Linked DNA regions of Methylobacillus flagellatus KT. The protein of the gene in region 1 interacts with the protein of each later gene in a pairwise test. Links are inferred from orthologs where the notes say so. Each region holds a gene or a part of one and is shown in the gene's direction. Other genes may lie near its edges. The genes, in order: leuS and ligA.

What was found.
Region 2: the proteins of leuS (region 1) and ligA interact in binary tests that used the Escherichia coli proteins (3 or more experiments, as listed by UniProt). The link is inferred for Methylobacillus flagellatus KT from one-to-one orthologs.

The regions. Positions count from the first base shown.
Region 1 is NC_007947.1:2,301,251-2,316,282, forward strand. Bases 4,712-7,821 are described here. They hold leuS (leucine--tRNA ligase), read left to right. Parts: upstream 4,712-5,094; coding sequence 5,095-7,548; downstream 7,549-7,821. Other genes in these bases: MFLA_RS14665 (hypothetical protein), read right to left, coding at 4,925-5,068; lptE (LPS assembly lipoprotein LptE), read left to right, coding at 7,552-7,821. In the rest of the region: MFLA_RS11000 (peptidylprolyl isomerase), read left to right, coding at 1-328; 4-hydroxythreonine-4-phosphate dehydrogenase PdxA, read left to right, coding at 344-1,336; 16S rRNA (adenine(1518)-N(6)/adenine(1519)-N(6))-dimethyltransferase RsmA, read left to right, coding at 1,333-2,100; adk (adenylate kinase), read left to right, coding at 2,142-2,798; MFLA_RS11020 (methyl-accepting chemotaxis protein), read right to left, coding at 2,892-4,601; more of lptE, read left to right, coding at 7,822-8,091; holA (DNA polymerase III subunit delta), read left to right, coding at 8,088-9,104; MFLA_RS11040 (glutamate-5-semialdehyde dehydrogenase), read left to right, coding at 9,113-10,372; nadD (nicotinate-nucleotide adenylyltransferase), read left to right, coding at 10,411-11,085; bioD (dethiobiotin synthase), read right to left, coding at 11,095-11,781; malonyl-ACP O-methyltransferase BioC, read right to left, coding at 11,778-12,653; pimeloyl-ACP methyl ester esterase BioH, read right to left, coding at 12,650-13,450; bioF (8-amino-7-oxononanoate synthase), read right to left, coding at 13,447-14,646; biotin synthase BioB, read right to left, coding at 14,653-15,032.
Region 2 is NC_007947.1:1,498,476-1,513,359, forward strand. The notes cover bases 9,709-12,670. They hold ligA (NAD-dependent DNA ligase LigA), read left to right. Parts: upstream 9,709-10,129; coding sequence 10,130-12,211; downstream 12,212-12,670. Other genes in these bases: MFLA_RS07175 (cell division protein ZipA C-terminal FtsZ-binding domain-containing protein), read left to right, coding at 9,709-10,128; cysQ (3'(2'),5'-bisphosphate nucleotidase CysQ), read left to right, coding at 12,208-12,670. Outside these bases: MFLA_RS07140 (phospholipase A), read left to right, coding at 1-70; MFLA_RS07155 (lipopolysaccharide kinase InaA family protein), read right to left, coding at 381-2,669; MFLA_RS07160 (LTA synthase family protein), read right to left, coding at 2,676-4,688; queF (preQ(1) synthase), read right to left, coding at 4,721-5,140; chromosome segregation protein SMC, read left to right, coding at 5,202-8,708; more of MFLA_RS07175, read left to right, coding at 8,812-9,708; more of cysQ, read left to right, coding at 12,671-13,008; MFLA_RS07190 (tetratricopeptide repeat protein), read left to right, coding at 13,011-13,913; MFLA_RS07195 (mechanosensitive ion channel family protein), read left to right, coding at 14,336-14,884. UniProt on the Escherichia coli protein: DNA ligase that catalyzes the formation of phosphodiester linkages between 5'-phosphoryl and 3'-hydroxyl groups in double-stranded DNA using NAD as a coenzyme and as the energy source for the reaction.

The DNA.
Region 1 (15,032 bases):
CGAACTGGCTCGCCAGTATTCGGAAGATGCCTCTGCCAACAACGGCGGAGATCTGGGCTGGACCAACGCAGGCGACACCGTTCCTGCATTTGAGAAGGCCATGAATGCGCTAGACATCAACGAGATTAGCGCACCTGTACGCACTCCATTCGGCTGGCACATCATTCAGGTGCTTGAGCGACGCAAGCAGGATATGACGCAGGAATCTGCTCGACTCAAGGCCAGGCAGGAAATCCGCGCGCGCAAGGCCGACGACGCATTCCAGGACTGGCTCAGCGAGCTGCGTGACCGCGCCTACGTGGAATATCGCCTGGAAGACAAATACTAGGCTAGCACATTGGAGATGATGCCCCGTATCGTCGTCACCGCCGGCGAGCCCGCCGGTATCGGGATCGACTTGTGCGTCATGCTGGCAGGGCACCCCCTCCCTTGCTATCTTGCCGTCATTGCCGACAGAGATGTGCTAGCATCGCGTGCCCATGCATTGGGCTTGCCCCTGAATATACATGTCTACGATCCAGCCCACTGGGCACCTCACCAGGGACAATCCCGGCTCGTGGTCTTGCATCATCCATGCGCAGCCCCAGTCACTGCTGGGCAACTTGACCCGCGCAACAGCACTTATGTACTACATACACTAGAGCGCGCAATTGACGGCTGCATGCAAGGCGAGTTTGGTGCCATGGTCACCGCTCCCGTGCATAAAGGGATCATCAACGAGGCTGGCATTGCCTTTACCGGCCACACAGAATTTCTAGCCGAACGCACCCATACCCCGCATGTCGTCATGATGCTGGTGGGCGGAAGCCTGCGCGTTGCGCTGGCCACCACCCACCTGCCCCTGGCGGAAGTCAGCCAGGCCATTACACAGGAAAGCCTGGACACCACGATCCGCATCCTGCATCGCGACCTGGTCCAGAAATTCGGCATCGCAAACCCACGCATTCTGGTGACAGGGCTGAACCCCCATGCAGGAGAAGGTGGCCACCTGGGGATGGAAGAAATCACCACCATCAATCCGGTGCTGGAAAAACTGCGGCGGGAAGGCATGCAATTGAGGGGCCCCCTGCCTGCCGATACTTTATTTACTCCGCACAATCTGGCACAGGGCGACTGCGTGCTCGCGATGTATCACGACCAGGGCCTGCCCGTGCTCAAGCATGCCAGCTTCGGCACTGGCGTCAATGTCACGCTGGGGCTACCCATGATACGCACCTCGGTTGACCATGGCACTGCACTGGACCTGGCCGGCAAAGGCAATATCGAGATTGGCAGCCTGCTCAGCGCCATTCAGCTTGCGATCAATTTGGCAGGAAATCGTCCCCAACCATCATGAAACATGTTGCAAAAAAACGCTTTGGCCAAAACTTTCTCACTGACCGCGCCATCATCAACAGCCTGATTGACGCCATTGCTCCTCAACCGCAGGATTGCATGGTGGAAATCGGCCCGGGCCTGGGCGCCATGACGCAGCCGTTGTTGGAGCGCCTGCAGCATCTGCACGTGGTAGAAATCGATCGTGACATCATCCAATGGATGCAGGGTCACTATCCGCAGGACAAGCTCACCATCTATGCCAGCGACGCGCTCAAGTTCAATTTCGGCAATATCAGCGACCGCCTGCGCGTCGTCGGCAACCTGCCCTACAACATCTCCACGCCCATCCTGTTCCACCTGCTCGACAATGTGCCACACATCATCGACATGCACTTCATGCTGCAAAAGGAAGTCGTGGAACGCATGGTAGCAGCCCCCTCCAGCGCGGCCTATGGGCGGCTTTCCGTGATGCTGCAATACCGACTGCACATGGAATACCTGCTCACCGTTCCGCCCGAGGCCTTTGATCCAGCACCCAAGGTAGAGTCAGCATTCGTACGTGCGGTACCTTATACCGTCCTGCCCCATCCGGCTAAGGACGAAGCCCTGCTTGGCAGGATCGTGACCGCTGCGTTTGCCCAGCGCCGCAAGACCTTGCGCAATACGCTCAAAGGCCTGCTGGACGACACTGGTTTTGCATCCCTGGGCATAGACCCACAGTTACGGGCGGAAAATATTGCCCCTGCCGGCTTCGTTGCCATCGCCAACTATCTGGCGGCATGAAAGCCGGCTGATATAATGCCGGATTGAAAAGAGGAGACCACATGAGAGTCATACTATTAGGCGCACCGGGGGCTGGTAAAGGCACCCAGGCCACCTTCATCAAGGAAGCATTCGACATCCCGCAGATTTCCACCGGTGACATGCTGCGTGCCGCAGTGAAGGCGGGCACCCAGCTGGGCCTGGAAGCCAAGCGTTATATGGACTCCGGCGGCCTGGTCCCGGATGATGTCATCATCGGCCTCGTCAAGGAACGCATCAAGGATGCCGACTGCCAGCAAGGCTTCCTGTTCGACGGCTTCCCCCGCACCATCCCCCAGGCGGAAGCGATGAAGCAGGCTGGGGTCGATATCGACTATGTGGTTGAAATCGATGTGCCCGATGAGGAAATCATCAAGCGCATGAGCGGCCGCCGCACGCATTTGCCATCCGGCCGAACCTATCATGTCGTATTCAATCCGCCCAAAGTCGCGGGGAAGGACGATGTCACCGGCGAGGATCTGGTACAGCGCGACGACGACAAGGAAGAAACCGTCGCCAAGCGCCTGGAGGTGTACCATCGCCAGACCAAGCCGCTGGTGGACTATTATTCCAACTGGGCAGCAAACGGCGCCGCCAATGCCCCCAAATATGTGCGTATTTCCGGCCTGGGTGAAGTCAGTGAAATCCGCAGGCAAGTCTTGCAGGCGCTTGGCAAGTAGCAAACCCCTCCGCCGATGCAGGTCGGCACATTGATTTCATCATCAATATCAAAAAGCCGAACATTCTGTTCGGCTTTTTGCATGTCAAGCGCGCTAGAATTCTTCCCACTCGTCAGCCGAGCCTGCTACCGCAGGCACCATGGCAGTTCTTGTCCTGGTTGTCGTCACAGGCTTGGAGGCCACTACCACCTTGGGCTTTGAAACGGCGACTGGCTTGGGTTTGCTGACTTTATGCACTGCAGCCTGTACCTGCATGCCATTGACCTTGAATACGCTCACTGCTTGGGCAAGGCTTGCCGCCTGATCCTGCAATGATTGAGAAGCCGCCGCTGCCTCCTCTACCAGGGCCGCATTCTGCTGGGTGACTTCATCCATCTGGACAATCGCCTGGTTCACCTGCTCAATGCCGGTGCTTTGCTCATGGCTGGCTGCGCTGATCTCACTGACGATATCGGTCACACGCTGCACGCTATCCACCACATGCTTCATCGTCGTCCCCGCCTGCTCCACCAGACGGCTACCGGCATCAACACTTTCCACCGAGTCCGTAATCAACCCCTTGATTTCCTTGGCCGCATTGGCTGAACGCTGCGCCAGGTTGCGTACCTCGCTCGCCACCACGGCAAACCCACGCCCCTGCTCACCGGCACGCGCAGCCTCCACCGCAGCATTCAATGCCAAGATGTTGGTCTGGAAAGCAATGCCGTCGATCACACCAATGATGTCGGCAATCCGTTTCGAAGATTCACTGATCGACTGCATGGTCGCGATGACCTGATCCACGACTTCGCCTCCCTGCGTGGCGATCCCTGAAGCAGAAACCGCCAGCTGGTTAGCTTGCTGGGCATTATCCGCATTCTGCTTCACGGTGGAAGTCAGTTCCTCCATGGCAGAAGCGGTTTCCTCAAGCGAACTCGCCTGCTCCTCGGTGCGTGACGACAAATCCAGGTTGCCCGATGCAATTTGCGAGGAGGCAGTGGCAATCGTCTCCGTGCCGCTTCGCACCTCACTGACTATCCTGGCCAGGTTATCGTTCATGGATTTCAGCGCATTCAACAACTGTCCTATTTCATCTTTTGAGTCGATGGCGAGAGTGCTGGTCAAGTCTCCAGCAGCCACTGTCTCGGCCAGCTTGACAGCGTTGGCAAGTGGACGGGTAATCCCAAGGGAAAGCCGCCAGGCAAAGATCGCGCCGAGCACGACTGCCACCAGGCCGATCACCAGCATCCATAGGCTCGCAGCATTTTTCACCCGCTGGATATCTGCCCCGGCCTCATCAATCAGGTGCCGCTCGAATTCAAGCAATTCATTCATGCTATCGAAATAAGCCTTGCGTGCAGGAAGGAACACCTCTTGCACATTCTTTTCGATAAGCGATGCTTCGGCACCATCTTTTCTTAATTGCAACAATTCACTGCGAACCTTGCTGAAGGCATCTGCCTTTTCCTTGGCATCCGCGAATTTCGCCTTCCCTTCGGGCTTGACCAGCAACGTTTCAAGCTGCTGTTTCAAACTATCGTTAGCTCGTGCTGTTTCAGCAATTTGCTGGATGTACATGTCATACATGGCCGCATCGGAACTCTTGATCGCGGCGAGGGTGCGCAATCCATTCTGGGTGGCATTCGACACCCACTCCGTGGTGATGCGTTCCTTTTTCAGCTCAGTTTCCACCACTTGCTTCGCCGTGCTTCCCACATTGGCAAGCTGAGCCAAGCCGAAAGCCACCATGATCATCATCAGCAACAAGATCACAGCAAACCCCGCCCCCAAACGCACCCCTATCCTCAAATCTGAAAACTTCACCTTAACCACTCTCCTTTGTTTTTATATGCTGCAGCCATGACAGGCACTCTTTCATCTGCTCAGTCCGGGATCACTACCGTGACCTCAACATGAGCGCTTGATCCAATCCGCCTTCCCTTTTGCGAAGAGCTGGCTCACCTGCATTGTTACGGCGTTGAGGAGTCCATTCTTTAAGCATTCAGGCCTGTTAAATTGTTAAAATATGTAACCAATTGCAATCCCCTCCAGAACAAAGACATTAAAATAAATATAAAAATCAATTTATTATGTAAAAAATAAGCATGCACTTATTGACATATCCATATTTCAATAAGAAAAAATAGTCAAATACGCAATTGACTATCGGCCGCCTTTCTAACCATGCCAAACCATGAATGGCTGCGCATATCCATACGCGCCGCACCATCGTATTTGCAGTTGCCGAGTTCAGGAAAACGGCGCGGCTTCAGGTATAATTTTGCTTTCAAATTCTTAATCCAGACGCCTAGCCATCATGCAGCAGCAGTATCCATTCCGCGACATAGAGCAACAAGCACAGCAATATTGGGAATCCAACGCCACATTCACTGCAACGGAAGTCTCGGACAAGCCCAAGTATTACTGCCTGTCTATGTTCCCCTACCCATCCGGCAAGCTGCATATGGGACACGTCCGCAACTACACCATCGGCGACGTATTGAGCCGCTTCCACCGTATGCGCGGCTACAACGTCATGCAGCCCATGGGCTGGGACGCCTTTGGCTTGCCCGCAGAGAATGCCGCCATCAAGCACAATGTCGCGCCCGCAGGCTGGACGTACAGCAACATCGAGCACATGAAGGGCCAACTGAAGAGTCTGGGTCTTGCCGTGGATTGGCAACGAGAAATCGCCACCTGCAAGCCGGACTACTATCGTTGGGAGCAATGGCTGTTCACCGAGCTCTACAAAAAGGGCCTCATCTACAAGAAAACCGCCACAGTGAACTGGGATCCGGTCGATCAGACCGTGCTCGCCAATGAGCAGGTGATCGATGGACGTGGCTGGCGCTCGGGCGCGCTGGTCGAGAAGCGCGATATCCCGCAATACTTCATGAAGATCACTGCCTATGCGGAAGAACTGCTGGCTGACCTCGACAAACTCGACGGCTGGCCTGAGCAGGTCAAGACCATGCAGCGCAACTGGATCGGCAAGAGCTACGGTTGCGAGGTGGAGTTTCCGCTGGCTGTCGGCAACGGTACGCTCAAGGTCTATACCACCCGTCCCGATACGCTGATGGGCGCCACCTATGTTGCCATTGCGGCAGAACACGCATTGGCGACGCAGGCCGCCAAGGACAATCCTGCCCTGCAAGCCTTCATCGAGGAATGCAAGCGGGGCAGCGTGGCGGAAGCCGACCTTGCCACCGCCGAGAAAAAAGGCATGAATTCTGGCCTGTTCGTACTGCATCCAATCACCGGAGAAAAACTGCCGGTCTGGGTCGCCAACTACGTATTGATCAGCTATGGCGAAGGCGCCGTCATGGCCGTGCCCGCGCACGACGAACGCGATTTCGAGTTTGCCAGCAAGTATAAGTTGCCGATCAAGGCGGTGATCAAGCCAGCTCACGGGGAGCTTGAATTGCCATTGCAGGCAGCTTATACCGAGCACGGCATCCTGTTCGACTCGGGCGATTTCAACGGCTTGGATTTCAGCCAGGCCAGTGACGCCATCGCCGCAGCATTGGCTGCCAAGAACCTGGGCAAGAGGCGGACGCAATATCGCCTGCGCGACTGGGGCATCTCGCGCCAGCGCTATTGGGGTTGCCCAATTCCCATCGTGCATTGCCCAAGCTGCGGCGAAGTGCCGGTGCCTGCGGAGCAATTGCCCGTCGTCCTGCCGGAAGACGTGGTCATGGATGGCGTCGGCTCTCCAATCAAGAAAGATCCGGCTTTTTACGAAACCACCTGCCCGAGCTGCGGCGAAAAAGCGACGCGCGAGACCGATACCATGGATACCTTTGTCGAATCATCCTGGTACTTCGCGCGCTACGCCAGCTTTGATGCCCATAGCAGCATGGTGGACGAGCGTGCCAACTACTGGCTGCCAGTCGACCAATATATTGGCGGCATCGAACACGCTATCCTGCATTTGCTATACGCACGCTTCTTCAACAAGCTCATGCGCGATGTCGGCCTGGTCCGGCATGATGAGCCATTCACCAAGCTGCTCACCCAGGGCATGGTATTGAAGGACGGCAGCAAAATGTCGAAGTCCAAGGGCAATACGGTCGACCCGCAGGAACTCATCGACAATTACGGCGCAGACACCGCCCGCCTGTTCATGATGTTCGCGGCACCGCCCGAGCAAAGCCTGGAGTGGTCCGATGCCGGCGTAGAGGGGGCACATCGTTTCCTCAAGCGCGTGTGGACCGCTGTCGCCAACCACGTCGAATCCGGCATCGTGGCGGCATTCACCATGGGCGACCTTTCAGCCGAGCTCAAGGCTTTCCGCCGCCAGCTGCACCAGACCATCGAAAAAGTGACTGATGACTATGGGCGCCGCCATGCGTTCAATACCGCCATTGCAGCAGTGATGGAGCTCATGAATGCCTATGCCAAGATCGAAGGCCATGACGCGACGACGCGCGCCATCCGCCAGGAGGCACTGGAAAATATCATATTGCTGCTTTCGCCCATTGTGCCTCACATTTGCCATGCACTCTGGCAGGCGCTACGCCCGGGCACCCAGCTCCTCGACACCCGCTGGCCGGTTGCCAACAAGGCCGCCATGGTGCAGGATGAAATCGAGCTGGTGCTACAGGTCAACGGCAAACTGCGAGGCAGCATGACCGTTTCCCGCACACTGGACAAGGCCGCGATCGAAGCCCTGGCTGTGCAGCAGGAATGCATCCAGAAATACCTGGCCGAAGGCAGCGTGCGCAAGATCATCGTCGTGCCTAACAAACTCGTCAACATCGTCGTAGGATAAACCATGTATATGCGCATCGCCCGCTGGATTCTGCTTGCCATGCTCCTGGCGCTCACTGCCTGCGGCTTCAAGATGCGCGGCGTGGCTGACCTCAAGTTCAATACCTTGTTCATTCAGGGGCCGACCATTTCCATCTCCAAGCCATTCAAACGCTCGCTGACGGTGAATGGCGTCAAGATCGTCAGTTCGCCGGACCAGGCCGACCTGCTCCTTGAAATCATGAGCGAGTCGCAGGAACAGCGCATTCTTTCTTTGAGCGGCCGCGGCCTGGTGCGCGAATTCGAGCTTTTCTATACCGTGAATTTCCGTGTGCGCGATCCCTCCAGTGAAACCTGGGGCGATGTGCAGACTATCAGGGGCCGGCGTGAGATCACTTATGACGATGCGCAGTTGCTCGCCAAACAGCTTGAGCAGGAGCGGCTCTACAATGACATGAAGGATGATGCTGTGCGCGAATTGCTGCGCCGCCTCATGGTCATCAAACCGGCCAAAGGCAAGCCGCGCGCACCTGACCTACGCTCGCTGGACGACACCGTGGAATGAGGATCAAGCCGCAGGAGCTGGAGCGGCACCTGGCCCAAGGCCTGGCACCGCTTTATGTCCTCATGGGCGATGAGCCCCTGGCCCAGCGCGAGAGCCTGGATGCCATCCGTGCTGCCGCGCGGGCCGCAGGCTACGACGAACGCACCCGCCTCACTGTGGAGCGCAATTTTAACTGGCAACAAGTGGCAGCCTTCGGTCAATCCATTTCCCTGTTCGCCAGCCGGCGCATCCTCGAGATCGCGGTTCCGTCGGGCAAGCCCGGCGTGGACGGCGGCAAGGCCCTGACCGCACTGGCGGAACACGCCATCCCCGATACAGTGACCATCGTCATCCTGCCCAAGCTAGAGCGCGACGCCAAGAACAGCGCCTGGTTTGCTGCATTGGAAAATCACGGCGTCTCGCTTGCACTCCATGAAGTCGCGCCATCGGCCTTGCCGCAATGGATCGCGAACCGCCTTGCCGGTCAGGGCCAGAATACCGATCAGGAAACGCTGGAATTCCTCGCCCACCAGGTTGAAGGCAACCTGCTCGCCGCACACCAGGAAATCCAGAAACTCGGCCTGCTGTACCCTGAAGGCACGCTGGATGGCAGCAAGGTGCGGGAAGCGGTATTGAATGTTTCGCGCTATGATGCCTTTCAACTGGGCGATGCCGTGCTGAGTGGCGATAGCGAGCATGCGGTGCGCATATTGCATGGCCTGCGCGAGGAAGGCGCACAACCGGTTGCCATCATGAGCGCCCTGGCCTGGGTGTTGCGCGGGCTGGTCAAGGTAAAATATGCTGAAAGCCGCGGCGGCAATCTCAACAGCGCCATGCAGCAAGCCAGGATTTACGGCGAACGGCAAAACCTGGTGAAACGGGCGCTCTCTCGTCTTAGCATGCGCCAGCTTGAGGCTGCGCTGCAAAAACTGGCTGAAATCGACAAAGCCGCCAAAGGCCTGTTGAACCAGGATCCATGGCTGGAAATCTCGCGCCTGTGCTTCGGTCTGGCGCGCATAGGCAGCAGGAAATAGAGGCAGGAATGGAAGACATCAAACACTACATGCAACAGCTCGGCAGCGAAGCCCGCACCGCTTCACGCGCAATGGCGCGCGCCGACACCGAGACCAAAAACAAGGCCTTGCGCGCCATCGCCACCGCCATCCGCCGCGAGCGCGACACATTGCTGGCCGCCAACGCAGCCGACCTGGAAGCAGCGCGCCGTCACGGCCTGGAGCCCGCCATGCTGGACCGCCTCGTGCTGAGCGAAAAAGGCATCGACACCATGGCGGAAGGCTTGGAGCAAATCGCCGGCCTGCCCGACCCTATCGGGGAAATGTCGGACTTCAAATACCGCCCATCCGGCATCCAGATTGGTAAGATGCGCGTGCCCTTGGGCGTGATCGGCATCATCTACGAAGCGCGCCCCAATGTCACTGTCGACGCCGCCGGCCTCTGCATCAAGTCCGGTAATGCCGCCATCCTGCGTGGCGGCTCCGAAGCCATCCAGTGCAACCGCGCCCTGGCCGCCATCGTGCATGAAGGCCTGGCTGCCGCAGCGCTGCCTGCCAGCGCAGTGCAAGTGGTAGCGACGACCGACCGCGCCGCTGTCGGCGAACTCATCACCATGAAGGATTATGTCGACGTCATTGTGCCGCGCGGCGGCAAAGGCCTGATCGAGCGCATCTCCAACGAAGCGCGCATCCCTGTCATCAAACATCTTGATGGCAATTGCCATGTCTATATTGACGAAAGCGCCGACCTCGCCAAGGCATTGCGCATCCTGGAGAACTCCAAGACCCAGCGCCTCGGCACCTGCAACACCGCGGAATCGCTGTTGGTAGCGCGCAGCATTGCGCAAGAAGCGTTGCCACCGCTAACTGCGATGCTGATCAGCAAGGGCGTGGAAATCCGCGGCTGCAGCGAAACCCGCGCGCTGGTGCCGCAGGCCAAGCCTGCCACCGAAGAGGACTACTACACCGAATACCTTGCCGCGATCATCTCGGTGAAGGTGGTTGCGGATGTGGACGAAGCCATCGCCCATATCAATCAGTACTCTTCCCAGCATACCGAGGCCATCGTCACCGAGAACTACACCAACGCGCGCCGCTTCTTGCGCGAAGTGGACTCCAGCAGTGTCATCGTCAACGCTTCCACCCGCTTTGCCGATGGCTTCGAATACGGCCTGGGTGCCGAGATCGGCATTTCCACCGACAAGCTGCATGCCCGCGGTCCGGTCGGTCTCGAAGGATTGACCAGCCTCAAGTACATCGTGCTGGGCGATGGTGAAGTCAGGGCCTGATGCCCTCACACCTGCATTTCACCAGCATGACGCTTGGCATGGCACCTCCAGCAACACCCTTGCCGCTCATCGGCGTGATGGGCGGCACCTTCGATCCCATCCACTTCGGTCACCTGCGCATGGCGCAGGAACTGGCCGAGTCCTTGGGTTTGGCGGAAGTCCGCTTTATCCCCTCCGCCACGCCTCCCCACCGTGAACAGCCCATGACCTCTGCCACGCAACGCGCGGAAATGGTTGCCCTCGCGATTGCCGGCAATCCCTTATTCAAGCTGGATACGCAGGAGCTGGAGCGGCAAGGCTACTCCTATACCATAGACACCCTGCAATTCCTGCACGAAGGATTGCAGGGCAAGGCCAGGCTCTGCCTGCTGATGGGCATGGATGCCTTTGCCGGTATCACCAGCTGGCACCGCTGGCAGGAGCTATTGCAATTCGCGCATATTGTGGTGACCACACGACCTGGCGCGGCATTGCCTTCAAGCAACCTGGTATTGGACGCATTCCTCCAGACGCATATGCTCTCGGACGCACAACAATTGCCTATTCAAGCGGAGCATGGGATATGGGTGCAGGAAATCACCGCGCTGGACATCTCGGCGACCAAGATCCGGGAATCTCTTGCATATGGCTGCACACCGCGCTACTTAGTACCTGACAAGGTATTGGAATTTATTTGCCAGCATGATTTGTACAGCGGCACTTCAAGGTATTGAAATACTTCCTCACTGCCACAATACACTCACAATATCCGTGTCTTCAGCAGTGCTTGCTTGATCCTGCCATGGAATAAACCCTAGATAGATCGAAGGCATACGCTGCTTCAACGTCTGCAGGTTGTCTTCCAGCATCGCCATCCCAGGATCCACTTGGTTCGCGACCCAGCCAGCCAGCGTCAGGCCGCGTTGCCTGATCGCCTCGGCTGTCAACAATGCATGATTGATGCATCCCAGGCGCATGCCGACCACCAGAATCACCGGCAAACCAAGCTTGGCAGCAAGGTCGGCCATATCATGCTGCTCATCCAACGGCACATAGAAACCGCCCGCGCCCTCGACGATCACGACATTCGCTTGCGCCTGCAAACGCCTGAAGGCAGCTGCAATAGGCTCCAGATCGATCCGCACGCCTGCCTGTTTGGCGGCGATATGCGGTGCAATCGCCGGCTCGAAGGCATAGGGGTTGATATCGGATAATGGTAAATCGACATTGCTGGCCGCCAATAGCTGCGTAACGTCTTCTGAAATCAATCGCCCGTCACGTCGCTCGCAGCCGGAAGCAACAGGTTTCATGCCTACGCTGCGCAAGCCACGCGCTGAAAACTGTCGCACCAGCATACTACTGACCATGGTCTTTCCGACGCCCGTATCGGTGCCAGTGACGAACCAGGCCTGTTGACGGTTGCTACTCAACGCGGCCTCCTCGGGTGCACAGTCACCGTGGCAAGCCCCGCCTGTTTGGGCTGGGGTTTCCAGGCATGTCCGTAGACTACCTCATAGGTTGCGGGCAATTTACCTTCATGGCGGAATTGCTCGTATGCCTCGGTCAAGCGGTTGAGGAATCCGCGTCCCAGCAGGCCGCGTGGGCGCCCCGTTGCAGCATTGTGCGCGCCGATGGCCTTGAGGTCGCGCATGACGGAGAGGACGTCGTCATAGGTGAGAACGAAATGCTCCACGTCGAGCACAGGATCGGAAAAACCGGCGCGCACCAGGGCGTCGCCGATATCGTGCATATCGATGAAACGGCTGACATGGACATGGTCGCCCCCCGACGCTGCACGCAATTCCTTTAGCGTATCCGGCCCGAAGGTGCTGAACATGAGCAGGCCCTCCGGTCGCAATACGCGCGCCATTCCCGCAAAAGCACTGTCAAGGTCGTTGCACCACTGAATCGCCACATTCGACCAAACCAAGTCGACGCTGGCATCTTTCAGTGGAAGCTGTTCGATATCCGCACACAATGCGGCAGGCCGCCTTTGCCCCGGCATCGGCAATACACGCTTGATCCATGGATAGTGCGCCAACGTCTGCTGCAACATACCCATGGCAATATCCAGCGAGATGATGTCGCTACCGCGATAGCGCTTGCCCAATGCCACACTGGCGTGGCCGGTGCCGCAGCCTGCATCCAGGATGACGCCGGGCGTGATCTTCACCAGCTCCAGGCGTTGCAACATGCGCTCGCGCACTTCGCGCTGCAATATCGCGGCAGCGTCGTAACTGCCTGCCGCACGATCAAACGACGCACGCACCCTGGCCTTGTCGATCAAATACCCGTCGCTCATCGTGCACTACCTGGGTTAGGTTGGAAAAAGTCACATACGCTGTCGATGAACTGCGCCGTATGTGAGAGGAAAGGCGCGTGGCCTGCGCCCGCGATCACGCGCAGGCTGGCATGCTGCAAATGTCGGGCCAGCCAATGGGCAGCCTGCACTGGCGCGAGGCTGTCGCGATCGCCGTGGACCAGCAACACAGGTTGCTGCAATGCAGACAGCTCAGGACGCAAGTCGTTCTGCAACAACACGTCAAGCGCGGATTCGAGCGCCAACGGTGCTGGCGCAGGGCGATCGGACAGCGACCGGCGTAACTCCTTGATGGTGGCGCGCGCGTCCCGGGCTCCCATGCATTGTAATGTCAGGAACTTGATCAGGGTGTTGGCATAATCCTCACCCACTTGTTGCGCGAATTTCTGAAACACGGGGGCAGCGATGCCGTATTCCCATGGCTGGGCATGCCCCGGCTCGGTATTGATGAAGCGCGGCGTGCTCCCTACCAGCGCCAGGCGCCGCACCCGCGCAGGCTGGCTCAAAGCCAGCCGCATGGCAACCAGGCCGCCCAATGACCAGCCGACGATATCGGCATGCGCAGGCAAGGCAGGCAGCAGCGAAGCCACCATTTCGTCGAGATTACTCGCGATCACCTCCTGACTCAGGCCCATGCCGGGCAAGTCCAGGACATGGACTTCGAAGGACTTGGCCAGCCTTTTAGCCACCGGTTGCCACACGCCACCATGCATGCCCCAGCCATGAATCAGCGCTACAGGTTGGCCTTTGCCGACGATATCGACATGAATACCGCTCATGCCTCCTCCAGTCTATGCAAGATGTCCAGCAATCGCTGGACATCTTCATGCGTATGCGCTGCTGATAGCGATATCCTTAGTCTTGCCGTGCCCCTGGGTACAGTGGGTGGGCGGATAGCAGGGACCAGCACGCCATGCTCAAGCAAACGCTTGCTTACCTGCACCGCCTCTTCATTGCTGCCGATGACCACGGGCTGTATCGCAGTCTCGGATGCCATTAACTGCCAGCGCTGCAATCGGCATGACGCCCTGAAATCTGCGATCAAGGCACGCAGATGGGCACGGCGTGCATGATCGTGTTCGATCAATTGCACGCCGGCCATTGCAGCAGCCGCCACTGGCGCCGGGCTCGCTGTGGTGTAGATATAGGGCCGCGCAGTCTGCATGAGGTATTCCGTCAAAATTGTCGGTCCGGCCACGAATGCGCCCGCCGCCCCTGCCGCCTTGCCCAAGGTCGCCATATAGATGATGCGCGGCGAATCCAACCCGAAGTGTTCCAGCACGCCGCGACCATGGGCGCCCAACACGCCAAAGCCATGGGCATCATCCAGCATGAGGTAGGCATCGTATCGCTCGCAGAGCGATAGCAATGCCGGGACGGGCGCCAGGTCGCCATCCATGCTGAACACGGCATCGGCCACCACCAGCTTGCGCCTGGCCTGACTTTGCGCCAGCAAGCGCTCGAGCCCTGTCAAATCGTTGTGTGCGTAACGCTTGAGCTCGGCACGCGACAGCAAGGCCGCATCATTGAGCGAGGCATGATTGAGCTTGTCGGCAAAGATGGCGTCCTGGCGTCCGCACAGCGCAGTGATAATGCCCAGGTTCGCCATGTAGCCGGTGGTGAACAGCAGGACACCGGGCAAGCCCATGAAAGTCTGTAGCGCATGCTCAAGCGCCTCGTGCGCCTGCTGATGCCCAGAGACAAGGTGAGATGCACCAGTCCCTGCGCCAGTCGTCACAGCACAATCCCGCATTGCAGAAATCAAGGATGGATGAGAAGCCAGACCAAGGTAGTCGTTGCTGCAAAACGAAAGCAAGCGCTTACCTTCGATCTCGACATACACGCCCTGCATACCGTGAAGCACGCGGCGCTGGCGCAGCAAACCCAGGCGCGCGCGATCAGCGAGCTCGGCTTGTAATGCGTCCAGCAATGGGGTGGCTGCTTCTGCCGGGTGAGATTCCAGCATGGAAGGCATCGTGACTTAAAGCGGATGGATGCCGAGTTTGTCGAATAACTTGCGGTCAGCTTCGGCTTCAGGGTTGCCCGTGGTCAGCAGCTTCTCACCATAGAAAATCGAGTTGGCACCAGCCAGGAAGCACAAGGCCTGGATGCCCTCATGCATGCTTTGGCGGCCAGCGGACAACCGCACGAAACTCTGCGGCATCGTGATGCGGGCAGCCGCGATCGTGCGCACGAATTCAAACGGGTCCAGCTCGTCCATGCCATACATCGGTGTGCCTTCCACCTGCGTCAGCAGGTTGATCGGCACGCTTTCGGGCGGACGCTCCATATTGGCAAGCTGCGCCAGCAGTCCGGCACGCTGGACGCGGGACTCCCCCATGCCGATAATGCCGCCACAGC
Region 2 (14,884 bases), 800 kb from region 1 along the record:
CGAAACCCTGCTTGACTACTACAAGGATAGGGACACCCAGATTCGATTGGGAATTTCAGTGACACGGTAGGATACAGGCAATAAAAAACCCAGCATCTGCTGGGTTTTTTATATTGGCGTCCCCACGGGGATTCGAACCCCGGTTACCGCCGTGAAAGGGCGATGTCCTAGGCCTCTAGACGATGGGGACTTCATCGTCATGATGTCCGGATGGGTCCAGACATCAAATTATGGTGGAGATAAGCGGGATCGAACCGCTGACCTCTTGCATGCCATGCAAGCGCTCTCCCAGCTGAGCTATACCCCCGAAAAAGAGCCGCTATATTAATGATCCGGGCTGTAGCTGTCAACGCTTCAGGAACATTAATTTGCAATAAGCGCTATTTTTTCTTGAACGCGCGCCTGATGGCCTTGCGGCCTATGCGTTTTTTCATGCCGACCTTGATATCGTAGAGATAGAAAGGCAGCCGCTGACGCCAGCCGAATTCTTGCTTCATGGCCTGGAGGTACATGCCCACCAGCTGTTCACGACCATGCCATGGCAGCTTGACGCATACGCGCGTGAGGTCCGACAGCCGCTTGGACAAGGGGATGCCATGGTTGAAGAAATGCGCACGGTTGGTATCGATCAGCGAGAACGCGAGCTGTCCGTCCTCCAGCTTGGTAACCAGGATATTGCCGCCGGAGAGGTCACGGAAGAATACGCCCCTGTCATGCATGTTGAGCAGGTAACGTGTGAGTTGTGGGTAGATTTGCTCAGCGGTCACGCCTTGGTATGAGGTTTGCCCGTCGTAGAAAGCCGCAAAAATATCGCGGATGGAAAAGTCGGTGCGGACGAATTCGCATATGTAGTAATTTTGCAGCAGGGAACGGTCGCCGTGCTTCTCGAAATAGGCGACCGGCGCTGCTGCCTCAACGCCGCGGCGCAGCAGCTCATTGGTGCCGTTCCAGCTGCGCTTGGCTTTGGATAGCTTGAACTGGTCCAGCAGCTTCTTGTGCACATGCATCTTGACCGGCTGCTTCACCACGAGTTTGCGCGAAGGGTCTCGCGGGTCTTCTATGGTCCAGATGGCGTTGCGCGCGTTGCGCAGGATGGCGTCCTTGGGCGGCTTGCCCAGTCGCGAAGGATGGAGTGCCTGGCTGAGCAGTGCAGCCTCGGCATCGTTGGCCGCGACCAGAATGCCGCGCCATTCCGCATCCTGATAGGCATGGTAGTGCTTGTTTTCGCCATGTTCTCCATGCCGCTGAATCGACAGGTGTTCAAACAGGCTTTTTTCAGTTTTCAATGCAATATTCCTTCCTGCTGGCCATGTGATGTAGATTGGCGACTCGCTGGCAAGTCCGGGGTTGCTTTTCATTTGCGTGCCGTCGCGGCTGGTGTAGTGGGCGTGCAGCAAGTCATCCAGGTGGTAATGGTCGGCCAGCACAGCGCCCTTGCCATTGGTGGTCCAGACCGCATGCACTAGAGTCTGGCCATCCTTGAACGCATGGATTTCCAGGCCGTTCCTGCCACCCAGCGCCCCAAGATAATGGCGCCCCGGGATCAGCTTTGCGAAGGCCTGCATGCTATAGAAGCTTGGTCGGGGCCGGAATCGCTGGATATCGCCGGTGACGCTGGCATAGTGGGTGATCCGCTCGAGCCTCGGGTAGCTGTCGCTGCCATCATCAATCAAGCCCTCTCGATGGCAGATCAGCGGGCCCCAGAAGGCTTGGCGCAATGCCCCGGATGCAGCGCACAGGATCATGTAACGCGCAAGGTAATCTGCTTGCTTTTGTTCGCCATCCGGCAACAAGCGCAGGATGCGCGGCAAGGTCCAGAAAGCGGAGGGCGACATGACCTCATGCACCCCATAGTCTCTGGTAATCTTGTGTAGCAGGCGCGCTTTTTTTATCAGGTTGAATTTGAGCGCGGCGGCTCGCCGGTATTTCAGGATGCGGTGGTCGAAGCGCTCGGGCTCTGTCGAACGCTCGCTGAACAGGTTGTTCGTATGGATGTCGGGCAGTTGATTGCGCTGCCGGAATATGTCCAGCATGCCGATGTTGTACAGCGGCTCGAAGTCGCTGATATTCGGGCCAGCAAGCGTGATGTTGCGGCGCTTGACTTCGTGATGGGCAATTTCCCAGGTCTTGAGGAACCCTTGCGGCGTATAACCGGCCCAGCGCTTGCGATTGACTGTGGAGCCGATCTCAACCATGGTGACGCGACTGCCGTAGCGGTCCAGTACCTGTTGCAGGAATGCCTGCCAGGCTTGCTGGGCTGCGGCTTGCTCCATGGCGATGGCAGCGTCGAACGGCTGCACCAGATGCAGGATGATGTTGTATTCCCTGTCCAGCAGTTTTTCGAGCAGGCGGGCGGCGTTGTGATCAATATCCCCATAGCTGAAATCCAGCCTGGCCTGCCGCAGGCCTAGTTCTTCAAGGCGGGCAATGACATAGTCATCCACTTCGAGATCGCCTGACGTAGCGACCCCGACCCCGGCGAAATCCGCAGGGATATCATGCGCAGCCGGAGGGATATGGCTGTTCGGCACCATCATTTTGCCCTTGAGAATGTAGGCGAGTCCCTTGCGGATGATCTCCCAGGTCAGCATGGAAGGCTGATGCAGGTGCGTCTTGGAGCCAGATGGAGGGACATATCCCTGGATAGGTGTTTTCTCGGTCATATCCATCACGTTTTACTGATGCTCGTTTTCTTGGGGCAGAACATGATAGAGACGTTCACGGTATAGCAACGACGGCAGTAGGGAGTTCGCCAATGCGCGTTTCTCGAAATCTGCCTGGTCTGCGGGAGGCGGCGCTTGGGTGAACTTCTTTTGCTTGATGTCCCAGATGCCGTGCGCAGGATCTTTGCCGGGGCGCAGTACCACCACCCGGTTTTCTTCCATCCAGGCAAAGTTGTTCTCGAATTGCATCATGGCGCGGCCTGGCCGGTCGCCGTTGCCGCGGCTCAAGTCCCGTCCCGTCATCGGATGTTGCGCTTGGATGCCCATGAGGGAAAGTGCAGTCACCGGCAGGTCGATCTGACTCGCCACGGTTTGTATCCTGCGTGGCTCGATATCCGCACCCAGGATCAGCGCGGGGATGTGGAAGTGGTTGATGGGCACCATGTCGTGTCCGTGAACGCGAATGTCGTGATCGGCGACCACGATGAACAAGGTGTCTTTCCAGTAGTCGCTCTTCTGCGCCTTGGCAAAGAACTGGCCCAGAGCATAGTCGGCATATTTCACTGCGTTGTTGGCAGTTGCCTTGATCGGGTCATAGAGGTCTATGCGGCCATCGGGAAACTCAAACGGCGCATGGTTGGATGAGGTGAAGACTAAAGTGAAAAATGGCTTGCCGCTGGCATGGCTGGCCATGATTTCGTCATGCGCCTTGTTGAACAGGTCCTCATCCGAGACGCCCCAGCTGCCGACGAACACGGGCTTTTCATAGCTGTCGAAATCCTGCTCGCGCTGGAAGCCGTTGCCCATGAAGAATCCCACCATATTGTCGAAGTGGGATTCGCCGCCGTAGATGAACTCGGTGCTGTAGCCTTGCTGTTCCAGCAAAGATGCCAGAGTAAAAAAGTTGCGTTGCGACAAGGATAGCTTGACGACGCTTTGCGCTGGTGTCGGCTGGAAGCCCGTGACCACGGCTTCAATGCCGCGTACGGAACGCGTGCCTGTTGCATACATCTGTTCGAACCACCAGCCTTGCTCCTTGAACTTCTCCAGGTTGGGGGTCACTGGCGTTCCGCCTAACGACTCGACGAAGGTCGCGCCCAGGCTTTCCTCAAGAATGATGACCAGGTTGAGCGGGCGCTCGCGCTGGCGCGACGGCGTCAACTGCGACAGCGTGGGCAACCCAGGGTGATCCACGGGCGAAAAGCTTTCATCGAACCTGGCGCGGGTTTCCCTCACGATCCGGTAGACTTCCTCATCCGGGAGAGTGCCGTACATCTCGCTCGACTTATTTTCATGCTTGAGGCTGTATATTGCATGGATCAGGGACCACGGAGAATTCAGGATCACGCTGTTGACCATGGAGTCCGTTGTGCGCGCAAACATGGCTGGGTTGGCCGGGCGGTGGCTGATAGTGCCGCGCACCACCAATGCGACAAGGATGAACACCAGAGGCCAGCTCAACCATAAGGTCCAATTCCTCCAGCGTTGCTGTTGACTGAGCCAGGGGGTCATGAGCCAACCGGTGGCCAAAGCCGCCAGGCATGTGCCGAGAACGCCGACGCACAGATGTATCCTGAAGCCATTCCACAGCATGGACCAGACTTCATTCGGGTATTTGAGGTATTCCACGAAAAGCCGGTTGGGACGGGTTTCGTATTCCCCGATGAAACCCGGGGTTGCAAGCTCCAGCAATATTACCAGGCTGATGCAAAGCACCACCCAGGAATAGGTGAAGCCGCGCCACAGGCGCCAAAACCTTCCGATGGCGAGCAAAGGCGCCAGCAACAGCGCAGGCAGCCACATCAAGCCGATCTGGATGCTATCCACGCGCAAGCCGTTCAGCATGACCTCTTGCCAGCTGGAGACGGCGGAGACCCGGTCGTATTGCCAAGCGACCAAGCCTGCCCGGGAGAGGCTGAAGATGAGGAAGCTGACCAATGTCATGACCAGCAGCGGCGCATAGGGGCCAAACCTACCAGCCAGTGTCCAGAGTGAGCTGCGGCTACGTTCCAACAAACCGACCATGTGATGACGACTTTCGTTAATTGATAGAATATTTAACCGCGGATATTCGATTGTGATTCAAATTCGGCCAGTTCGACGCGAGGCTGCGGCTGCCAGCCCGGCTTGCGGTGTTCGGCAACCACGTTGGTAAAGATGCCGCCGCGCACGTAGAACTTGGCAGTAAGGCGCATGAACTTGGGATCGGTCGCCACGACCAGGTCATCGAGGATTTGGTTGGTCACGGCTTCATGGAAGCAGCCTTCGTCGCGGAAAGACCAGATATAAAGCTTGAGGCTCTTCAACTCGACGCATTTCTGGTCGGGAATGTAATCCAGATAGAGCACGGCGAAATCCGGCTGGCCGGTTTTCGGGCACAGGCAGGTAAATTCCGGGATCTCCATGTGAATATGAAAATCGCGTCCCGGAGTGGGGTTGTCGAAGGTTTCCAAGGCTTTGCTGGGTTGACTAGACATAAGGGCTACCGTATAAATCGGATTATCAAAAAAGTGTCATTATAGCCAAGACCTCCACCAATTGCGCCTGACTCATCTAAAGCTCGCAGGTTTCAAATCCTTTGTCGACCCCACTACCTTGCATATCCACGGCCAGCGCGTCGGCGTAGTGGGCCCCAATGGTTGCGGCAAGTCCAATGTCATGGAATCGATACGCTGGGTGCTGGGCGAGTCCAGCGCCAAGGAAATGCGCAGTGAATCCATGGCTGACGTTATTTTTAACGGTTCGGGAAATCGCAAGCTGGCTTCCCGCGCCAGTGTGGAGCTCATCTTCGACAATAGCCTGGGCGGCGCGGCAGGGGAATGGTCGCAATATGCCGAAATCTCCGTCAAGCGCGTGATCGAGCGCGAAAAAGGTTCCAGCTACTTTATCAACAACACAGCTGTGCGGCGCCGTGACGTGGCCGACCTGTTCCTGGGCACCGGGTTGGGTGGCCGCGCCTATGCCATCATCGGCCAGAACACGATCTCCAGGATTGTGGAAGCCAGACCCGAGGAAATGCGCGTCTTCCTTGAGGAAGCTGCTGGCATTTCCAAGTACAAGGAGCGCAGACGCGAGACCGAGAGCCGGCTACGGGACACGCGTGACAACCTGGTACGCGTGGAGGATATCCGCCAGGAAATGGACAAGCAGATCATACGCCTGGAGGCACAGGCTGCGGTCACTTTGCAGTACCAGGCCTTGCAGGCCAACCTGCAGTTGGCGCAAGGGCAGCTCTGGCTGTTGAGGATGCGCGACGCCAGCAACCAGTGGGAGAAGTCGAAGGCCGCCATGAACCGGCTTGGCATCGAGCTCGAAGCGCAGATGGCCGCCCTGGGTCAGGCGGAGAGCAGCCTGGAAATCTTACGTCAGCGGCACCAGGAGGCCTCGACCCAACTGCAGGCGGCGCAAGCTGCTTATTACGAAGCTAATGCCGAAGTCTCCAACCAGGAACAGCAATTGCGCCACACGCAGGAGGCGCGATCGCGCCTGCAGGCGCAATTGCAGCAGATAGCAGCACAGTCGCACAAGCTCGAACAGCAGCATCAGGAATTCAGTACCAAGCTGCAGGCATTGCAAGCTCAGCAGCAGGTAGCGCTTGCCGAGGAAACCGAGGCCGGCGAGCAACTGCAGGCATTGAAGCAGAGGCTGCCGGAAATGGAGCGTGCCTTCCAGTCTGCCTTGCATATCCACTCCGCCGCACAACGGGCATTGCATGAGGCGGAGCAGGTCATACGCCTGGAGGAGACCAATCTCAAGCATGCCGAGCGCACCTCAGAGGATACTAGGCTGCGCCTGCAGCGCATGCAGCAGGAGTCAGACAACCTGAAGATGCCGGACGAGGCAAGGTTGCATGAGCTGGAAGCCGACTTCAAGCAGGCGGCCGGCCAGCAGGCTGAACTTGAGCAGGAACTACAGCGACTACGGGAGCTTGAGCAGGAACAGGCCGGGCAGGTCCAGGCATTGCGCGAGCAGCAGCTGCAACATGAGCGCCGCCTGGCACAGGCAGAGGCCGAGGTTGCCTCTTTGCGCAAGATACAGGCAGCGCTGGGCAAGCAGGGGCAGTTGGAGGGCTGGCTCAGCGCGCATGGCCTGCATGACAGTGAGCGCCTCTGGCAAAAGATCAGGATCGCGCCGGGGTGGGAAACCGCGGTTGAGGCGGTGCTGGGCGCCCGCCTCAACACGATTGTCGGCATGCCGGAGCAGGAGGTGGCGAGTCTTGTGGCAGAGCGTCCTCCCGCGGCACTGGTGCTTGCTCTTGCAGGCGACTCAGTGTCGGCTCCCGCCCATGCGCAGCAATTGAGGGCCATGGTAGAGGTGCAGGAGCCTGGATTGCAGGGACTGCTGGCCAACTGGCTGGACAATGTCCTGGTCGCGCAAACGGTGGACGAAGCAGAGAAGCTGCGCCTTTCATTGGAAAACGGGCAATGCGTGGTCACTGCGACAGGTGATATCTATGACCGCCACAGTATCAGCCTGCATGCGCAGAACTCGGAGTTGCACGGCGTGCTGGAACGCCAGCGAGAACTGGATATGCTGGAGGCTGGCCTGCCGCAAATGCAGCAGTCGCTTCAGCAGGCCAAGCACGCTTTGCAACAGGCAGAGCTCAAGCAGCAGGAGTTGCGCCAGCAGCAACAGCAATTGCAGCAGCAATTACGTAGCACGACACAGGCGCAACACCAGCGCAGCTTGCAGATCCAGCAGCTCACTCAAGAAAGGCAGCATATCGCCCAGCGCCGCCAAGGACTGGAGAAAGACATTGTCGTCCTTGGCCAGCAATACCAAGAATTACAGCAGGGTTGCCAGCAACAGCAGCAAAAGCTCGGCCAGCTACGGGCATCCCTCAGTCAACTGCAATCCGAGCGCCAGGAAACCCAGGCCAAGCGACATGCCGCTGAAAATGAGTTGAATGCGGTGCGGGTTGCCTGGCAAAAAGCCGAGCGGGCAGCACAGGAAAAAACTTTCAACCACAAGCTGCTGGCGACTAGCATCGCTGATAGCCAGAGCAGATTGAACGCGATCCAGGAAGAGCAGCAAAGCCTCACCACTCGCCGCCAGGAAGCGCAGGCACTGCTCGAGGCTGCGGCAATGGAGCACCTCAAGGCCAATCTGGAAGCCGCGATCGCCCGCAAGCAGCAGTACGAGGCTGCGCTGGCCACCGCACGCGACGCGTTGGCGGAAGCCGACAATGCATTGCAGCAGCAGGCACGCAACCGCATGCAATGCGAGCAGGGCCTGCATCCCTTGCGCGACAAGCTCGAGCAGTCGCGCCTCAATGAACAGCAGGCGCGACTGCACTTTGAGCAATGCCAGCAAAACCTGCAGGATTGCGGGCTGGAGGAAGGGTCCCTAGTCCAGGGGCTGACTGCCAATACAAAAACCAGCGACCTTGAACGCAGGATTGCGGCATTGGGTGTGGAAATCGAGGCGCTGGGGCCAGTGAACCTCGCCGCATTGCAGGAATTGGAAAGCGAGCGTGAGCGCAAGCAATACCTGGATAGCCAGTCGGCAGACCTGGAGCAGGCCGTCGCCACGCTCGAGGATGCGATACGGCGCATAGACCGCGAAACGCGCATCCGACTGCAGCATACTTATGACGAGGTCAACCGCAACTTTGCGGAGTTGTTTGCGGAGTTGTTTGGGGGCGGGCAGGCCAGGTTGGAAATGCTGGGCGATGAAATCCTTGACACTGGTATGCAGGTTTTTGCCCAGCCGCCGGGCAAGAAGAATAGCACCATCCATTTGCTGTCGGGTGGCGAGAAGGCGCTGACGGCCCTCGCGCTGGTGTTCGCCCTGTTTCGGCTCAACCCGGCTCCGTTCTGCCTCATGGACGAGGTGGATGCACCATTGGACGACAGCAATACCGAGCGTTTTTGCGCCTTGGTGAAAAAAATGTCGGAGCGCACACAATTTTTGTTTGTGAGCCATAATAAAATAACCATGGAAATGGCGCAGCAGCTCATTGGCGTCACCATGCAGGAATCCGGCGTCTCCCGCATCGTGGAAGTGGATATCGCGGCGGCATTGCAGATGCATGAGGCGGCATGAGTGGATCCGTTCTCAATGCTCACTGGCACGCATGGCACGCCGGCAACACTCTTGAATAAACCAAGATCATTTATCAGATCAAGAAGCTTGGAGTATTAACATAATGACTGACCTACATTGGGCCTTACTGGGGCTGGGCGTCCTGATCATCGGCGCCGTGCTGGCCTTCAATTGGTGGCAGGAGCGCAAGTTCAGGCAGGAGACTTTCAAGCGCTTTGATGAGCCCAAGTATGATGCCTTGATGGAAGAGGCGCGCGCCCTGCGCAATGAAGAGTTCCATATAGACCCGCATGCGGTCAATGATGTGGATGATGGTCAAACTGCCGATCCTAGTACCGTTAAGCAAGCCTCTTTCGAGGAGCAGGTTGATCTCCGGGATGTGCCGGAAGAGCAGGGCGCAGCCTTGGCTGGCTCCTATGCCGGGACCCAAGAGTCAACGGATGAGGTAATGGTAGAAAGCGTACCGGAAGAAACGGAGCTGCCACCATGGGAAGACCATGCCCAGGATGAAGGCAGGGAACCGGTGGAATCTTTCACTGCTGCCTCCGCGGAACCGGCGCCTGCTGCCCACCCTGTGCTGACTATTCCCCCTGAGGTGAATCCCGACATTGACTTCGTCGCGGTGCTTTCATTGCCTGCTCCCGTCAGCGGCCAGGCATTGCGGGAATTCCTCCATACCATCACGGATATCGACAAGCCAGTGTATGCCTATGGGCTGGGCAGCGACCAGCGCTGGCACTTGCTGACAAGGGAGCAGGAGTCTACCCAGTTTAGTGCTGCCGTCTGTGCCTTGCAGCTTGCAGACCGTGCAGGCGCAGTCTCGACAGGCACCCTGTCCCGCTTCCACCTTGCAGTCGAAGCGCTGGCCAAGTCCCTGCATGCGTCCATTGAATGGCTGAATGCGGAAAACCCATTGCAGCAGGCTGTCGAGCTTGACCAGTTTTGCGTGGAAGTGGACAAAATGGTTGGTTTCCACCTTGCACAAGGTGCAAACGGGCCGTTTACGGGTACCAAGTTCCGTGGCCTGGCTGAAGCAGGCGGCCTGACGCTGGGAGAGGACGGGGCCTATCACTACATCATTGAGGACAGTAACGGTGACCGGCACGTATTGTTCTCCGTGGTCAATCATGACAAGTTGCCATTCAGTACCGAAATGCTGCGTACTTCGGTGATCCGTGGAGTGACCTTCCAGCTCGATATCCCGCGGGTACAGAACTGTAGCGAGGCATATAACCATATGGTGCTGCTGGCCAGGCAAATGGAGCATGGCCTGGGAGCCCGCCTGGTGGATGACAGGCAGCATGAGTTGAGCGATGCCCAGATCGACAAGATCCGCCACCAGATCAAGTTGATCCACGACAAGATGATTGCGCATGGCATCGTGCCGGGCCAGGCTTACGCTCTGCGCTTGTTCTCCTGACATGACGGGTATGCAACACGGCTTGTTTTCGCCGCCAGCGCCTGCCGGCCTGGCTGAAAAGGTGGAAGCATTGCGCGCCACGATAAGGCGCTACGACTACGAGTATTATGTATTGAATGCGCCCAGTGTGCCGGACAGCGAATATGACCGGGTATTCCGCGAGCTCAAGGCGCTGGAAGATGCGCATCCGGAGCTGGTGACGCCGGACTCTCCCACGCAGCGGGTCGGCGGTGCAGCCATGGCGGAGCTCATGCCGGTGAGGCATCACGTGCCCATGCTGTCGATCGAGACGGAAACTGATACCACGCCCCAGGGTGCCTATAACTTCGATGCACGCGTACGCAAGAAGCTGGGACTGCTGCCGGAAGATGGGCCGATTGAATATGCAGCGGAGTTGAAATTTGACGGCCTGGCGATGAGTCTGCGTTATGAACATGGCCTGCTGGTGCAGGCGGCAACCCGTGGCGACGGCGAGGTCGGCGAAGACGTGACACATAATATCCGCACCATGCGCCAGATTCCGCTGCAATTGCACGGCGAAGCGCCGGAAGTGCTTGAGGTCCGGGGTGAGGTGTACATGAGTCGCCCAGATTTCGAGCGTTACAATGCACGCCAACGTGAACACGGCAAGCCGACCTTGGTCAATCCGCGCAACGGCGCGGCAGGCAGCATCCGTCAGCTCGACCCGCGGCTTGCCGCCCAGCGCCCTTTGTCATTCTTTGCCTATGGTCTTGGAGAGACCAAGGGGTGGCAGGTACCTCTCACGCACGCCCAGGTGCTGGATGCGCTCAAGGCCTTGGGTCTACCTGTGTGCAACGAACGTGCCGTCGGTATGGGCGCAGAGGCACTGGCGGCCTTCCATCAGGCCATTTCCGCCAAGCGGGACCAGTTGCCTTACGATATCGATGGCGTAGTCTACAAGGTCAATCGCCTGGACTTGCAGCGCGAGCTTGGTTTTCGTTCCCGTGAACCGAATTGGGCCGTGGCCCACAAGTTCCCGGCGCAGGAAGAAATGACGGTGCTGGAGCATATCGATGTCCAAGTGGGGCGCACCGGCGCCATCACCCCCGTGGCGCGCCTGAAGCCGGTATTCGTGGGAGGTGTGACTGTCACCAACGCCACGCTACACAACCAGGATGAGATCGACCGCAAGGACGTGCGCATCGGCGATACCGTGGTGGTGCGCCGCGCCGGCGACGTCATCCCCGAGGTCGTGTCCGTGATCAAGGAAAGGCGTCCTGCTGGCTCCCAGCCCTACATTCTGCTTGATGCGATAGGCGGCTTATGCCCGGTATGCGGCTCTCATGCCGTCCGGCTGCCTGAAGAGGCCGCTGTGCGCTGCACAGGCGGCTTGTTCTGCGCGGCACAGCGCAAGCAGGCCATCCTGCATTTCGCTTCCCGCCGTGCCATGGATATCGAAGGCCTGGGAGAAAAGCTGGTCGACCAGCTGGTCGACCAAAACATGGTGGAAACCCTGGCGGATCTATATGACCCGGGGAAAATCAATCTGGAAACGCTATCCGGGCTGGATCGCATGGCCATGAAATCTGCCCAGAACCTGCTGGATGCGTTGCAGAAAAGCAAGCAGGCGACGCTGAACAGGTTCATTTACGCACTGGGCATACGCAACGTGGGAGAAGCGACGGCAAAGGACCTGGCGCGTCATTTCGGCAGGCTGGATGCGCTGCAAGCAGCAGATGTCGACACTTTGCAGCAGGTGCCGGACGTCGGGCCTGTTGTTGCACGCTCAATCGCGGAGTTTTTTGCCGAGGAGCATAACCGTGAAGTGATTAGGAAGCTGCGCGATGCCGGCATCCACTGGAGCGAGACTGATGGCCAGCCAGCCAGTTCCAGCAAGCTGGAGGGAAAGACCTTTGTATTGACTGGTACGCTGCCAACTATGTCCAGGGATGAGGCCAAGGAAAAGATAGAGGCGGCTGGAGGCAAGGTTAGTGGCAGCGTTTCCAAGAAAACCAGCTATGTCGTGGCGGGCAGCGATGCCGGCAGCAAGCTTGCCAAGGCGCAGGAGCTGGGGCTGGCGATACTGGACGAGGAGGGGCTGTTGAGCCTGCTCGCTGAATGAGTCATGCGCTGCTCCCGGCATTGATCCGATTGGCGCATAAGGCCGGGGATGCCATCATGCAGGTATACCGGGGAGATTTTGCAGTACAGCGCAAACAAGATTACTCTCCCCTGACAGAGGCGGACCTGGTTGCCCATGGTGTCATTGCCGCGGGCTTGCAGCGCTTGACACCGGGCGTGCCCTTGATTTCCGAGGAGTGCGAGCTTGCTCCGTTCTTGGAGCGTCGGCAGTGGCGGCAATACTGGCTGGTAGACCCTCTGGACGGCACGCGGGAGTTCGTCAAGCGTAATGATGAATTCAGCGTCAATATCGCCCTGATCGATCAAGGCCGGCCTGTACTCGGGGTCATCCATGCGCCAGCACTGGGGCTCAGCTATTATGCCGACGGTAAAGCTGCCTATAAGCAATCTGGCAGCGGGTCAGCCATTAGGATTCACGCGCGGACGCTGGATTTTGGGCATATCACGGTAGCGGTCAGCCGTTCCCATCTCAACAATAAAGTCCAGGCAATGCTGCGCAACATTGCCAAGCGGCATGGCGAGCCGGATATGATCAGCATGGGGAGCTCTCTCAAAATATGTCTGGTGGCGGAAGGGCGGGCTGATGTCTATCCTCGCCTGGGTCTGACATCGGAGTGGGATACGGCAGCCGGGCAATGCGTGCTCGAATGCGCAGGCGGGCAAGTGGTGGACCGCCATGGCCTGGCCCTGCAATACAATGGCAAGGATACGATTCTCAACCCAGAATTCTTTGCGCGTGGCGCGACAGCGCACGACTGGAATCAATATATGGAGTAACAATGTTTTTTTTTAGAGTACTCATGCTAGGCATGTTTGCCAGCGGTCTTGTTCACGCCGGCACAAACCCGGCCGAGGGCTGCCTCGGAGCGCTGGGTGAAGACGATGCCGCCGCCGCATTGGCGCAAGCGAAACAGGGCCTGGGAAAACAGCCGGGACAGCGCGATCTGTTGCTGTGCAAAGGCCGGGCGGAATTGAGCCTGGGGCAGGGTGAAGCGGCCATCGAGAGCTTCACTGCCGCAGAGTCGCAGGCGTGCACAGGACATGAGCGCCTGGTGACCCATTTATTCAAGGGGAATGCCTACAATGCATTGAAGCAGTATGCGCAGGCGCAATCCAGCTATGAAGCAGCACTGGTGCTTGCCGAGCAAGAGAAAAACCAGAAATTCCAGTTCATTTCACACCTGTTGGCAGGTGAGGCATTGATGCAGCAAGCCTTGTTGCCGCAGGCGCAGCGCCACTATGAAGCGGCGCTTGAGCTTGCCGGCAATAATAACGAGCGGGCCGACGCCAACGAACACTTGGCGCAGCTCAAGGCCAGGCAGGGGCTTTATGATGATGCCATCGCGCACCAGGTCAAGGCATTGGTCATGCAGGCGAGCGATGGCAGCTTCGATGCCTATGCCAATGCCGGATTGGAATTGGGCTCGCTCTACATCAATGCCAAAGATTTTCAAAATGCAGAGAAAAATCTCAACAGGATCATCCTCAAGGCAAAGGATGCCGGCGATGGCTATTGGGTAGCCAAAGGTTACTACTATCTGGGACTGAACTTCATTGCCGCAAGCCAGCCTGACAAGGCGAAAGCGATGTTGACGCAGGCACTTGAAATTGGTGAGGCCATAGGCGCAGACAAGTTGATGGCGGAAGTGAACATGCAGCTGCAGAACCTATCACAGCGCTAATTACTCTTGAGCGGCGTAGGCAGGTCAGCTCCTGTTGACAGGGGTGCATGGTGTGGCGCGCCAGTCCCCGATAAAGCAGCATCCCGCGATTCCGTATACTCGGGAAAGCTGCATGCGGACAGCGGGAAAAGCTGATCTCTATCCCAATATACAATTATTTCTATACGTTCGGTTTGAGCGCTGATTTGCTGTTCATAATAAGCTTTTTTTGTGCTTTTTAAGCTGCGGTTGAAATAAAAATATATTATTAATCAAATTATTAAATAATTTTTCTATATTTAACTTTAACTTAAAAAAGTTATTTGTTTGCGGACATTCCGCATTTACGGGAAAATACCTGTCCTATCCTGAACAGCCAGGTATTACCGCTCTGGTTCAAAAGACCTGTTATCAAGGTCATCAATAAATAGAGGAGTGTGCTTATGCAACAGCAGATTGATATTTTTCTCACGTCGCTCAATGAGTTCTGGAGTCAGGTGGCATATTTCTTCCCCAAGTTGCTGGCCGTGATCGTGATCCTTGCCTTTGGTTGGGTGTGTGCCAAGGTTGCCTGTCTGGGCGTCAAGCGCATTCTCGAGCTGGCCCAGTTCGACAAGTTTGCCGATCGTTCCGGCCTCGAGGCATTCCTCAAGCATGGCGATTTCGACCTCACCCTGAGTGGCGTCATCAGTCAAGTCATCTATTGGCTTGTGATCCTGCTGTTCGTCATCACCGGCGCCAATACGCTCGGACTCAATGAAGTCGCCCACATGCTGAACAACCTGGCCAATTACCTGCCCAAGATCATTGTCGCCATCCTTGTGTTGATCTTCGGTACGTTGCTGGCACGCTTCGTCAACCGTCTGGTGTTCGCATGGTTGCATGGTATGAAATATGATGGTGCGCTCAGAATCAGTACCACTGTTGAGTATGGCATTCAGATATTTGCCCTGTTTGTTGCTCTTGAGCAGCTGGATATCGGCACCCAGCTT